Regions from separate parts of the Kitasatospora sp. NPDC094016 genome, predicted to be linked through region 2. Evidence: riboswitches for the same ligand, from Rfam matches in the RefSeq annotation. Region 2 holds a riboswitch; the other holds the start of a gene.
What was found. A riboswitch is a leader RNA that binds a small molecule or an ion and turns the genes downstream of it on or off. The one in region 2 is predicted to bind cobalamin.

Region 1: another riboswitch for cobalamin. It lies ahead of ABT015_RS18740 (cobalamin biosynthesis protein); the one in region 2 lies ahead of metE (5-methyltetrahydropteroyltriglutamate--homocysteine S-methyltransferase).

The regions. Positions count from the first base shown of each region.
Region 1 is NZ_JBEOUK010000018.1:45,161-52,153, reverse strand. Features, by position in the region: gene ABT015_RS18750 (putative cobaltochelatase) at 1-871, opposite strand, end outside; gene ABT015_RS18745 (cobyric acid synthase) at 868-2,406, opposite strand; gene ABT015_RS18740 (cobalamin biosynthesis protein) at 2,403-3,371, opposite strand; cobalamin riboswitch at 3,480-3,609, opposite strand; gene ABT015_RS18735 (alpha/beta hydrolase family protein) at 3,910-5,022, shown strand; gene ABT015_RS18730 (hypothetical protein) at 5,368-6,801, shown strand; gene ABT015_RS18725 (CDP-alcohol phosphatidyltransferase family protein) at 6,883-6,993, opposite strand, start outside.
Region 2 is NZ_JBEOUK010000002.1:88,526-95,518, reverse strand. Features, by position in the region: gene folP (dihydropteroate synthase) at 1-674, opposite strand, end outside; gene metF (methylenetetrahydrofolate reductase [NAD(P)H]) at 789-1,706, shown strand; gene metE (5-methyltetrahydropteroyltriglutamate--homocysteine S-methyltransferase) at 1,796-4,111, opposite strand; cobalamin riboswitch at 4,277-4,498, opposite strand; gene ABT015_RS02245 (ECF transporter S component) at 4,528-5,409, opposite strand; gene ABT015_RS02240 (ABC transporter ATP-binding protein) at 5,406-6,993, opposite strand, start outside.

The DNA.
Region 1 (6,993 bases), on a different contig from region 2:
AGGCGGCGAGCGCGACGGCGGTGCGGGCCATCACGATGTCGGCGCGCAGCCCGTCGACCTCGAACGCGGCGCACACGGCGGTGATCTGACGCAGCGCCACATCCGTCAGCTCCACCTTGGGCAGCAACTCCCGGGCGGCGGTGATGCGTTCGGCGAGCGCCTGCTCGTCCGCGGCGAACCGCGCGGCGAAGCCGGCCGGGTCGGCGTCGTAGCCGAGCCGGCGGCGGACCACCTCGGCGCGCTCGGCCGGGTCCCGGGTGGCGGCGATCTCGACGGTCAGGCCGAACCGGTCGAGCAGCTGCGGACGCAGCTCGCCCTCCTCCGGGTTCATCGTGCCGACCAGCAGGAAGCGGGCGGCGTGCCGCACCGACACGCCCTCGCGCTCGACGTACGAGCGGCCCATCGCGGCGGCGTCCAGCAGCAGGTCCACGACGTGGTCCTGGAGCAGGTTCACCTCGTCGATGTAGAGCACGCCGCGGTGCGCCTTGGCGAGCAGCCCCGGCTCGTACGCCTTGACGCCCTCGGCGAGCGCCCGTTCCAGGTCGAGCGAGCCGACGATCCGGTCCTCGGCCACGCCGACCGGCAACTCGACCAGCTGGGCGGGGCGTTCGGACGCCGAGGGGCGGTCGTGCGGCCCGTCCGGGCACTGCGGGTCCGGAGCGGCCGGGTCGCAGGCGAACCGGCAGCCGTCGACGGCCGCGAGGGTCGGCAGCAGGCCGGCCAGCGCGCGTACCATGGTCGACTTCGCGGTGCCCTTCTCGCCGCGCACCAGCACGCCGCCCACGGCCGGCGAGACCGCGTTGAGCAGCAGCCCGAGCCGCAGGTCGGGCATGCCGACGATCGCGGTGAACGGATAGCGGACGTCACTCATGCATACTCCCCAGGTGCCCCGGGCGCCAGGAACGGCAGCGATCCGGCCGCCGGCACCCCGCCCTCGATCAGCTTCCACAGCGCGTCGGTGTCCGCGTGTTCCTCGATCAGGTCGCCCAGCCGGTCCAGCCGGGCCTCGCGCGCCTCGGCGAACGAGGTGTCCGGCGCCGGCACGAACGCCCGTCCCGCCAACGCGGCGACCTCGCGCAGGAGTTCACGACGGAAGCCGTCGTTCTCCAGCGCGCCGTGCCAGGTCGTGCCCCACACCGGGCCGACCCGGCAGCCGTCCAGGCCGTGCCCGTCGTCATCGGAGAAGAACGGTTCGCCCCCCTCCACGGCCACCACCCCGTGGTGGATTTCGTACCCCTCGACCCGCTGCCCGTACGCCGTGCCGACCGGCCGCGCCAGCACCTTCTCGGCGCCGAACCGCACGTGCGTCGGCAGCAGGCCCAGGCCGTCGACCGAGCCGGCCCCGGACTCCACCTCGTCCTCGATCCCGCGCGCCAGCATCTGGTAGCCGCCGCACACTCCGAGGACCGGCAGCCCGGCCGCCGCCCGCGCCTTCAGCGCCGGCTCCAGGCCGCGTTCGCGCAGCCAGGCCAGGTCGGCCACGGTGGCCCGGGTGCCGGGCAGCACCACCAGGTCGGCGTCGGCCAGTTCCTCCGGCCGGGTCACCCAGCGCACCAGCACGCCGGGCTCCTGGGCCAGCGCGTCCAGGTCGGTGAAGTTCGACAGCCGGGGGAAGCGCACCACGGCGACCCGCAGCACGTCCGCCCCGAGCGGGCCGCGGCCGTCCACCCGGTCCACCACCGTGGACAGGTCCAGCGAGTCCTCGGCGTCCAGCCACAGGCCCGGCAGCATCGGCAGGGTGCCCAGCACCGGACGGCCGGTCAGCCCGTGCAGCATCTCCAGGCCGGGCGCCAGCAGCCGCGCGTCGCCGCGGAACTTGTTGACGAACCAGCCCGCCACATGCCGCTGGTCCTCCGCCGACAGCAGTGCCAGCGTCCCGTACATCGCCGCGAAGACGCCGCCGCGGTCGATGTCCCCGACCACCACCACCGGCAGCCCGGCGGCCGTCGCCAGGCCCATGTTGGCGATGTCCCGGTCCCGCAGGTTGATCTCGGCGGGCGAGCCGGCGCCCTCACAGACCACCACCTCGTAGCGGCGGCGCAGATCCGCCAGGCACTCCAGCGACCGTTCCAGCAGGACGGGCTTGCGCTCGCGGTAGTCCAGCGCGCCCACCTCGGCGACCGGCCGGCCCAGCAGCACCACCTGGCTGCGGCCGTCCGCGCCCGGCTTCAGCAGCACCGGGTTCATCGCCGCCTCCGGTTCCACCCGGGCCGCCTGCGCCTGCATCGCCTGTGCCCGGCCGATCTCGGCGCCGTCGGCGGTGACGAAGGAGTTCAGCGACATGTTCTGCGCCTTGAACGGAGCGACCCGCACCCCCTGTCGGGCCAGCCAGCGGCAGATGCCCGCGGTCACCACGCTCTTGCCCGCGTCCGAGGTCGTCCCGGCGACCAGCAGTGCGTTGCTCATGCCCTTCCCTTCCACCGTGTCGTCAGCGAGCGCAGCGCGACGTGCCCCGCGACCGTCGTACCCAGGGCCAGCGCGCCCACCCGCCGGGAGAGCACGCAGGCCCGCTCGATGTCGTCGACCGTCACCGGCCGCAACTCCGCGCCCAGCACCGGCCGGTGCTCCACCCGCTCCCCGTACTGGAGGGTCCCGCCCAGTCGGACGCCCACCGCGCCCGCGAAGGCCGCCTCCGCCTGGCCCGCGTTCGGGCTCGGGTGCGCCGAGCCGTCCCGCCGCCAGACCCGCCAGGCCGTTTTCGGCTGCGGCGCGGCGGCCACCGTGAGCAGCGCCGTCAGCCGGGCGCCCGGCCAGCCCGCCACGTCGTCCAGCCGGGCCGAGGCCCAGCCGAACCGGGCGTACCGCGGCGAGCGGTGGCCGACCATCGCGTCCAGCGTGTTCACCGCGCGGAACGCCAGCAGCCCCGGGGTGCCCGCCAGCGCGCCCCAGACCAGCGCGTTCACCACGGCGTCCGCCGTGTTCTCGGCCACCGACTCGACCACCGCGCGGGCGATCTGAGGCCCGTCCAGCGCGCTCGGGTCCCGCCCGCACAGGTGCGGCAGCCGCTCCCGCGCGGCCGTCAGGTCGCCGGTGGCCAGTGACCGGCCGATGGTGCGCGCCTCGCGGGTCAGCGAGGTGCCGCCCAGCACCGTCCAGGTCGCGGCGGCCGCCAGCGCGGTCCGGCCCAGCGGACGCCGGCCCACCGTACGGTCCAGGGCCGCCGCGCCGGCCGCGACCGCGCCCACGCACAGCGCCGTGTACCCGGCGCCGGCCACCCGGTCGTCCTGCCACACCCGCCGCTCCAGCCGGGTCGCCGCACTGCCGAAGACGGCCACCGGGTGGCCGCGCCGGGGGTCGGCGAAGCGGGCGTCGGCGGCGAAGCCCGCGGCGGCGCCGAGCGCGAACGCGGCGGCGCGGGTCAGCGGGCGCACGGCGGGTTCGGCGGAAGGCCGCGTGGGGTCCGGCAGGGCGGGGCAGCCTGCATCGCGTGCGTGTCCTCACTCAGGGTCCGCGCCCTGGATCGACGTACCGGGGGCGAGAGTCTCCTGGCTTCCGGGTCGGACGCACCCCCGGGCCTTCCAGCGGCTTCTGACGGCCCGCCGTGGCGATGTTCCGAGCGTGCTCCCCGGTGACAGTGGCGGGACCGCGCCGGACTCGCACCGGCTTCCTCTGCATGCCTCCGTTTGGCCCCAGGATCCCATCACGCGGCCGAACCGGGAGTCAACCGAGGTCACGGAGGGGTTGGTCACACCTCGGAGCCCCGTCGCCACCTCCGATCCGCCCGCCCCGCCCGACGCCCCGCCGTGCCTGACGCCCGCCCCGCCCGACGCCCCGCCCGAGCCCCCGTCGTGCCCCGGACGGCCCAGCCCGGTGGCCGCCCGCGCGGCCCCCCGGTGAACTGGTGCCCGAACACCGTCCGCACACCGCCCGGACACCGTCCGGTCCAAGACCAGCAGAGCGGGGAGCGATATGCGTTGGGGAACCGCGGCCGTCGTGGCGGCCGCCGTCGTCGGCGCCGGGGCCGCCGTCCTGGTGATCGGCCGTCGGGCCTCCGAGCGGCTGGTCCACCCGGCGAGCGCCGCCCGGGAGTCCGGCCCCGTCCTGGTGCGGAGCCTCGCCGCGGGCCGGATCACCTTCAACCGCCGCCCCGAGAGCCTGCGCCCCGGCCGCTGGGCCGTGGAATGGGACGACCACGGCCACGCCGTCGTCGAGGAGGTCCTGCACAGCGACGAGAACGGCGTCACCCGCCGCCTCGTCCGCGCGGACCGGGGCACCCTCACCCCCGGCACCGAGGTCCACTTCACCCCCCGCGTCCACCTCGGCGACCCCACCGAGGCGCTCGGCCTCCCCTTCACCGACACCGCCGCCGACGGCGAACTCGGCGCCCTCCCCGCCTGGCGCCTCGACGGCAAACGCGGCACCTGGGTGATCCTCGTCCACGGCCCCGGCGCCGACCGGCAGCAGACCCTCCCGGTCCTCCCCGTCCTCGACCGCCTCGCCCTGCCGGCCCTCGTCGTCACCTACCGGGGCGACCAGGGCGCCCCGGCCTCGCCGGACGGGCTCGGCCACTTCGGCGAGACCGAGTGGCGCGACGTCGAGTCGGCGGTCCGGCTCGCCCTCGACAGCGGCGCCGGCCGGGTCATCCTGTACGGCTGGTCCCTCGGTGCCACCATGGCCCTCCAGACGGCCGCCCGCTCCGCCTGGGCCCATGCCGTCAGCGGCCTCGTCCTGGACTCGCCGGTCCTCGACCTGCCCGCCACCGCCCGCCGCGGCGCCGCCCGGGCCGGCTACACCGGCGCCGCCGCCGAGCTCGGCGCCCTCGCCGCCGAGGGCCGCACCGGCGTCGACCTCGCCGACTTCAGCCGCATCGCCGAGGGCGCCGACCTGCGCGTCCCCACCCTCCTGCTGCACAGCCCCGACGATCAGGTCGCCCCCTTCCGCGCCGCCGAGCGCCTCGCCGCCGCCCGCCCCGGCGTGGTCAGCCTCCGGCCCTTCCCGGGCGCCGACCACGCCACCCTCTGGAACTCCGCCCCCACCCACTACACCGAACTCCTCCGCCGCTGGCTCACCCCCCTTCTCTGAACCCAGCCCCCCCGCACGAGAAGTCACACCGACAGGGCCTCTGTACGAAACCCGAACCTCACCCGTCAGCCACGGAGCGTGACCGGTCGGGCGGGTAGCGCGACCGCCGCCGCAAGGGTTGCGCCGGGATGGCATGACCCCGCCACCTGTTTCCGGCCAGGCGGTTTGCCTCTGTTGCCCGATTGTTGCCCGATCTTGGGGAGGTGCCGTCGACGGCCGCCCGTCCGTACAGCCAACCGGATGTGACAGAAGGCCGGTACAAGGGGAAGACTGCTCGACGTGACGTCTCGGAATCCGCGCGACCGTGATGCCCCGCTCCCTCCGACGATCGGTACTGGTGCGACGGTGACCCGTCTCCCCGGTACGGCCCACCGGCCCGCCGCCGGCAAGCCGGGCGGGGCCGGGGTACCCCGCCGACGAGGGCCCGCTGCGGCGCCCGGTCGGGGGAGGGTTCCCGTACCGGAGGGCTTCCCCGCGCCGGCCGAGCTGGCGCCGCTGGCCCGCCGGATGCTGGTGGACGCCGTCCGGATCGCCCGCTGGGCGGGGGACCTGGAAGAGGTCGACAAGCGGGGCGAGCTGCTGCCCGACGACGCCCGTGCGGCGGGTCGGGCGCTGGCCATGACGGTCGGCGCCGCCGCCAAGGCGTGGGGGCAGGCACTGCTGGTCGGCCTGGTGGAGGCCAGGGACGGCGGTGCGGTCCCGGGTTGGCGCCTGCACGCCTGGGAGCACGACGACGAGGCGGTGGTCCGCGGCTGGTCGGCACTGTTCGACGCCTGGACGCTGCTCGCCCCGGTGCCGCCCGCCGCCCTGCGGGGCGTGTTCGCGGTGCTGGCCGGCCAGGCGGTGGACCAGGCGCCGCAGCTGCTGTCGTTCCTGCACCTGGTGGCCGGTCCGGTGTCGGACGGCGAACTGCTGGAGCTGCTGCGCCGGGGGCTGGACGAGCGCCGGGTGGGTGGCGCGGACGGTTCGGGCCTGTCGCCCGTGCCGCACGCCGCCTCGGCGGTCTCGGCGGTCCGTGGCACGTGCCGGGAGCCGCAGATCGACACCCCGCCGTCGCCGGCGGACGTGGCCGCGGTCCTGGACTGGATGCTGGACGGCCTGGCGGCCGTCGGGGCCGTGGTCCGCAGGGACGAGGCCGCCGAGCTGTCGCCGCTGGGCCACTGGGCGGTGCGGGCGAAGCTGGAGGAGATCTGCACGGTCGCGCAGACCGCGGCCGGGCACATCGAGCAGAGCGCCTTCGAGCTGCTGAACGCCTGCGCGGACTACTCGCCGGGCCCGGCACGGGCCGAGTTCCGCGCCTGGGTGGCGGCCCGTCCGGCCGATCGGGCGGTGGCGGAGCTGCTGGACGCGGCGCAGGGGGACGACGCGCTGGTGCGCGGGCTGGCCTTCGAGGCGCTGCGGGTGGCCGGCGGCCCGGCCGAGCAGGCGGTGCGGGCGTCGGTGGACGAGCCGGTGCTGCGCCCGTACGCGCTGCTGTGGCTGGCGGAGCGGTCCGACGAGGGCGTTTCGCCGGCGGACGTGCTGGGGGCGGAGGACGCGGCCTGGCTGTGGGTGGACACGGCGGCGGCGGTGCTGGACCACGGGGAGACGGAGCTGCTGGTGGGCCACGTCGAGGGCGCCGCGGCGGGCGATCCGGTGCGGTTGTTCGCCCGGGCCCGGCAGTCGGGGCACCCGCGGGCGGCCTCGGTGCTGACGGCGGTCTCGGGCGTGCACCCGGATCCGGGCGTGGCGCGGGCGGCCCGCCGCTCGGCGTTCAGCGTGCACACCGGCGGCGCCTAGGCCTGTCCGGCCGAAGGGCGAGTACGACGAAGAGGGGCCCGGATCCGACTGGATCCGGGCCCCTCTCGCGTACGGGAACGACTAGCCGAGGCGGGACTCCGCCCGCCTGGCGCGGACGTCGCCGACCTTCTGTCCGACCTTGCGCCGGATGACCAGCAGCGGGGCCATCGCGGCGAGCGTGATCTGGGCGAA
Region 2 (6,993 bases):
AAGCGCTTGCGCGAGGCCGCCACCAGGAGCGGGCGCCCCAGTACGCGCCAGGCGTCCAGCGACGCCAGCAGCGCCCAGTCGTCCTGCCGGCGTTTGGCGAAGCCGAGGCCCGGGTCCACGATGACCCGGGAGGGGTCGACCCCGGCCGACACCACCGTGTCCATCTGCCGTGCGACCTCACGGATCACCTCGGCCGCGACGTCCTCGTACGCGGCCAGCTCGTCCATGTGGGCGGACTGCCCGCGCCAGTGCATGACGACGAAGGGCACCGCGGCCCTGGCCGCGGCGCGGGCCATGCCCGCGTCGGCCCGGCCCCCGCTGACGTCGTTGATGATCCGGGCGCCGGCCTCCACCGCCGCTTCGGCGACCCGGGCCCGCATCGTGTCGATGCTGACCAGGACGCCCTTGTCGGTGAGCGAGCGCACCACCGGCAGGACCCGGCGCAGTTCCTCCTCCTCGGACACCCTGGCCGCTCCCGGCCGGGTCGACTCCCCGCCGACGTCCACGATGTCCGCGCCCTGCTCGGCCAGCAGCAGTCCACGGTCCACCGCGCGCCCCGGGTCCAGCCAGCGGCCGCCGTCCGAGAACGAGTCTGGGGTCACGTTCACGACTCCCATCACCGCGCACCGATCCCATCCGGGCAGCCCCGACAATACCTGCGAAGGTCTTTTCATGCGCCCATTGTGCCGCTCGCCCCACCCGTCTCCCAACTCGTACCCCCGAGAGAATTCGTATCACAGAGTGGACACCTGAGGACTATCGCGAGCCCGGCTGGTTAACCTCCTGCCATGACACTCGGAATTCCCTCCACGCGCACGGATCGGGCGACCTCCGTCCGCGAACTCCTCGCGACCGGCAGGCTTTCCTATTCCTTCGAATTCATGCCGCCCCGGAGCGCCGAAGCGGAGGTCGGCCTGTGGAATGCGATCCGGCGCCTGGAAGCGCTGTCCCCCACCTTCGTCTCCGTGACCTACGGCGCCGGCGGGTCGACACGGGAGCGGACGGTGAACGTCACCGGCCGCATCGCGCAGGAGACCACCCTCACGCCGACCGCCCACCTGACCGCGGTCGACCACAGCGTCGCCGAACTGCGGAACATTCTCGGCCACTACGCTGACCAGGGAGTTCGTAACATCCTGGCGCTGCGCGGCGACCCGCCGGGCGATCCGCTGGGCACCTGGCACCGCCACCCCGACGGGGTGGAGTACGCCGCCGACCTGGTGCGGCTGATCAAGGAGTCCGGCGACTTCTGCGTCGGTGTGGCCGCCTTCCCGGACCTCCACCCGAGGTCCCCCGGCTGGGATTCCGAGATCAGGCACTTCATCGAGAAGTGCCGGGCGGGAGCCGACTACGCCATCACCCAGATGTTCTTCGACGTCGACAGCTACCTCCGTTTCCGGGATCGACTGGAATCGGCCGGCTGCACCGTTCCGATCATTCCGGAGATCATGCCGGTGACCAGCATCCGGTCACTTCGCAGGATTCCGACGCTGACCACCGCCGCCATTCCCGATGGGCTTTCCGAAAGCATGCTGAAGCAGCAGGAGAACCCGAACGCCGTCCGGGCGATCGGTATCGATCACGCCACCGGAATGTGCCGGCGCCTGCTGTCCGAGGGTGTTCCCGGGCTGCATTTCATGACCATGAACTTCTCCACGGTGACGACGGAGATCTACCAGAACCTCGGGCTTCCCGGGTCCGGGTGAAACCGGCCGGGCCGCCGTCGGGGAAGCGGCCCGACCCGGCCGGGCCCCGCACGGCGTGCGGGGCCCGGCCGGGTCGCGTCACCGGCGGGTCAGCCGGCGAGCTCCGCGCGCAGGTGGCGGGCGGCGCCGACGAGGCTGTCGAGCGAGGCGCGGGTCTCCGTCCAGCCGCGGGTCTTCAGGCCGCAGTCGGGGTTGACCCACAGCCGCTCGGCGGGGATGGCGGCCAGGCCCGCGCGCAGCAGTTCCACGGCCTCCTCGGTGCTCGGGACGCGCGGGGAGTGGATGTCCCAGACGCCCGGCCCGACCTCGCGCGGGTAGCCGGCCCCGGCGAGTTCTCCGGCGACCTCCATGTGCGAGCGGGTGGCCTCCAGCGAGATGACGTCCGCGTCGAGTTCGTCGATCGCCGTCATGATCGCGCCGAACTCGGCGTAGCACATGTGGGTGTGGACCTGGGTGTCCGCGCGGACGCCCGAGGTGGCCAGGCGGAAGGACTCGGTGGCCCACGCCAGGTACGCCGGGCGGTCGGCGGCGCGCAGCGGCAGGGTCTCGCGCAGGGCCGGCTCGTCGACCTGGACGACGGCCGCGCCCGCGGCCTCCAGGTCGGTGACCTCGTCGCGCAGGGCGAGGGCGACCTGCCGGGCGGTGTCGCCGAGCGGCTGGTCGTCGCGGACGAAGGACCAGGCGAGCATCGTGACGGGGCCGGTGAGCATGCCCTTGACCGGGCGGTCGGTGAGGCCCTGCGCGTAGCCGAACCAGTCGACGGTCATCGGGTGCGGGCGGGAGATGTCCCCGGCCAGGACCGGCGGGCGCACGTACCGGGTGCCGTAGGACTGCACCCAGCCGTGCCGGGTGGCGAGGTAGCCGGTGAGCTGCTCGGCGAAGTACTGGACCATGTCGTTGCGCTCGGGCTCGCCGTGCACCAGGACGTCCAGTCCGGCCTTCTCCTGGAAGGCGATGACCTCCCGGACCTCGGTCTCCATCCGCTCCCGGTAGGCCGCCGCGTCGATCCGGCCCGCCGTGAGATCGGCCCGCGCGACCCGCAGTTCGGAGGTCTGCGGGAACGAGCCGATGGTGGTGGTCGGCAGCAGCGGCAGGCCGAGCCGGGCGCGCTGGGCCTCGGCCCGCTGCGGGTAGGCCTGGGCGCGGCGGGTGTCGTCGGCGGTGACGGCGGCGGTACGGGCACGCACCGCCGGGTCGTGGGTGATCGGCGAGTTGGCGCGCGAGGCGAGGTCGGCGCGGTTGGCGGCCAGGTCGGCGGCGATCGCCCCCGTGCCCTCGCGCAGACCCCGGGCCAGCAGCGCCACCTCCCGGGCCTTCTGCTTGGCGAAGGCGAGCCAGCGCAGGATCTGCGGGTCGACGTCGCGTTCGGCGGCGGCGTCCAGCGGCACGTGCAGGAGCGAGCAGGACGGGGCGACGTCGACCCGCTCGGCCAGGCCCAGCAGGGTCGCCAGGGTCGCCAGCGACTTCTCCAGGTCGTTGATCCAGATGTTGCGCCCGTCGACCACCCCGGCCACCAGCCGCTTGCCGGGCAGCCCGCCGACGGCGGCCAGATCGTCCAGGTTCGCAGCGGCGGGCCCCGTGAAGTCCAGCGCCAGGCCCTCGACCGGGGCCTTGGCCAGCACGGGCAGGGCCCCGCCCAGCCGGTCGAAGTAGCTCGCGACCAGCAGCTTCGGACGGTCCGCCAGGCCGCCCAGCTCACGGTAGGCGCGGGCGGCGGTGTTCAGCTCGGCCGGGGTGCGGTCCTGCACCAGCGCGGGCTCGTCCAGCTGCACCCACTCGGCGCCGGCCGCCTTCAGATCCGCCAGCAGCTGCGCGTAGACCGGCAGCAGCCGGTCCAGCAGGGTGATCGGCTGGAAGTCCTCGGCGACACCGGGGGCGGGCTTGGCGAGCAGCAGGTAGGTGAGGGGGCCGACCAGCACGGGGCGTGCGGTGTGGCCGAGCGCCAGCGCCTCCCGGAACTCCCCGACGGCCTTGGCCGGGTCCGCGGTGAAGACGGTGTCCGGGCCGAGTTCGGGCACCAGGTAGTGGTAGTTGGTGTCGAACCACTTGGTCATCTCCAGCGGCGCGACCTCCTGGGTGCCGCGCGCCATGGCGAAGTAGCCGTCCAGCGCGTCCGCCTCGACGGCCGCCCGGTGGCGGGCCGGGATCGCGCCGACGGCGACCGTGGTGTCCAGTACGTGGTCGTAGAACGAGAAGTCGCCGGTGGGCACTTCCAGGACCCCGGCCTGGGCGAGCTGCGCCCAGTTCTCCCGGCGCAGGCCGACCGCCGTCTCCCGCAGGGCGTCGGCGGTGACCGTGCCCTTCCAGTAGCCCTCGATGGCCTTCTTCAGCTCCCGGCCCTGGCCCTGCCGGGGGTAGCCGTACACGGTGGCCCTGGTCGCCGCGGCTGCGGACTTCGTGGTCAAGGGACTCTCCTTCGCGAGTCTGGCTCCTCAAGTGCCCGGGGACGGGACGAGAGCGCGAAGGGATGACGAACCGGGCGGCGGCTCACGTCGACGCGTGTGCCCGATCCGCCTGGTATGGTCGCCGACCCGCCCACGAGGTCACCGGGGTATCCGCACGCGGAACGGTCCGCGGGCGGGCAACGGGCAGGTCTTCGGACTCGTGGGCGCACCGGGCCTGTCTGCGTCCGGTACCTACTGGCCATCGCTTCCCAGACCCGTCCCGGGTCCAGTGCGTATGACGGCGGTCGTTCCCACTCACCGCTGCGGGGCAGTCCCGGATTCCCACCGGGTTCCCTCTTGCGACGTCCTGCCTGGCGGACAGGACGAACCAGCTGCGTGGCCAGCTTAGGGGCAAACCACCGGGGCCGACGCGGAATTCACGGAAGCCGTCCGCATGGTGAGACTCCCTCGCCGTCCGCGGTGCCGTTCGCGGTGCCGCCGGCGGTGCCGTTCGTGGTGACTCGTCGACCGTCCGGGGCTTCGAAGCGCACCACGGGCTCGAAGTTGGCGCGGCGGGCCGCGCGGCGCAGGACGGTGAGGACGGCCGGGCCGACGACGAGCACGGCCGTGAAGGTGGTGACGGCCCGGCCGGTGTCCCAGCCGAGCGAGGTGGCGAGGTCGAAGAGCAGGTAGCGGTGCCACTGCTCGGTGAACGGCAGCCCCGGCAGGTAGGCGATGGAACTGTTCGGGTCGGTGGAGAACGGCCAGAAGGAGAGGTTGAGAAGGAAGCCGAAGAGGTACCCGGAGAAGGCCCCGTACGCCGCCAGCATCGCCACCTCCCAGCGCCGCCGCCGGGTTCTCGGCAGGAGCCCGGCGAGCATGCCGACGAACGCGCAGCCGAACATCTGGTACGGCATCCAGGGGCCGACGCCGCCGGTGAGCAGCGCGGAGGCGAACAGCGAGGTGCAGCCGAGGGTGAACCCGAAGCCCGGGCCGAAGACCCGGCCGGCCAGGACGAGGATGAAGAAGACCGTCTCCACTCCTGCGGTGCCGGCGCCGAGCGGGCGCAGCCCGGCGTTGACGGCGGACAGGACGCCGAGCATGGCGAGGGCCTTGGCGTCGATGCCGCCGGCCGCGATCTCCGCGATGACGACGGCGAGCACCAGGATCAGCAGGGCGCCGAAGATCAGCGGCGGGGCGTAGGAGGAGCCGAACTTTCCCGGGGCGACGACGAACGGCCAGGTGAAGGCGACCAAGCCGATGAAGGCGGCCAGGGCCGCGACGACGCGGGCCCGGCCGGGGATTCGGACGGCGCTCACCGGGCGGTCTCGGCGGGCGCCAGGGCCTCGGCCACCTGCCGGGTCGTCAGGTAGGGCAGCGGGGCGAGGATCTTGGCGGTCTGGGGGGCGAAGGTGGGCGAGGCGACGATGACCTGGGCGGTGGGGCCGTCGGCGACGATCTCGCCCTCGGCCATCACCACCACCCGGTCGGCGGTGGCGGCGACGAACTCGACGTCGTGGGTGGAGACGACGACCGTACGGCCTTCGGCGGCGAGGGCGTCCACGATGCCGGTGAGCGCCTCCTTCGCGTGGTAGTCGAGCCCTCGGGTGGGTTCGTCCAGCAGCACCACCCTTGGCGCGGCGGCCAGTTGGATCGCCAGGACCAGGGCCAGCTTCTGGCCCTCGGAGAGGTCCCGGGGGTGGGTGCCGTCGGGGATCCCGGGGGCGAGCCGGTCGAGGATCTGCCGCGCGGTCGGGCCGGCTGTGGTCCGGCCTGCTGTGGTCCGGCCTGCTGCGGTCGGGCCTGCTGCGCCGCGGGCCTCCAGGTCGCTCTGGGCGAGTTCCTGGGCGACCGTCTCCAGGTACAGCAGGTCGGTCGGGGTCTGCGGGACGAGCCCGACGAGCTGCCGGGCCCTGGTCGCGGAGAGCCGCTTGGGGTCCGCGGCCGGCCCGCCGTCGGCTCCGAGGACCCGCACGCTGCCGCCCTGTCGCGGGCCCGAGCCCTGAAGGGCCCACAGGAGCGAGGACTTGCCCGAACCGTTGCGCCCCATCAGCGCCGTGACCTCACCGGCCCGCAGGTCCAGCCCGACCTCCCGGACGGCGGCCACCGGCCCGTACCGGACGACCACCCCCCGGGCGTCCAGCACCCGATCCCCCACCACCGCTGCCCGGCGCGGCGGAGGAACGGGCACGTCGGTGAGCCGCTCCCGCAGCGGAGCGGCGGCGCGCCGGGCGTCCCGGACGGAGAGCGGCAGCGGCCGCCACCCGGCCAGCCGCCCGAGGTCGACGACCGGCGGCGCGATCGCGGTGTGCCGGAAGACCTCGGCGGGCGGCCCGTGCACGACCGTGCCGTCGCCGGGCAGGTAGGCGACGCGGTCGGCGTACTGGACGACCCGCTCCAGGCGGTGTTCGGCGAGCAGGACGGTGACGCCGAGGTCGTGGACCAGGCGGGTGATGGCGGCGAGCACCTCCTCGGCGGCCGTCGGGTCGAGCGCCGAGGTCGGTTCGTCCAGGACCAGGACGCGGGGGTGCGCGGTGAGCACCGAGCCGATGGCGACGCGCTGCTGCTGGCCGCCGGAGAGCTCGTGCAGGGCGCGGTGGCGCAGGTCGGCGAGGCCGAGCAGGTCGAGGGTCTCCTCGACGCGCTTGCGCATCACCTCCGGCGGGACGGCCAACTGCTCCATGACGTAGGCCAGTTCCTCCTCCACCGTGTCGGTGGTGAAGCCGGCCAGCGGGTCCTGCCCCACCACACCCACCACGTCGGCCAGTTCGCGCGGCGGGTGGTGCGCGGTGTCCCGGCCGTCCACGGTGACCCTGCCTCGCAGGGTGCCGCCGGTGAAGTGCGGCACGAGGCCGTTGACGGCGCCGAGCAGGGTCGACTTGCCGACGCCGGTACGGCCGACC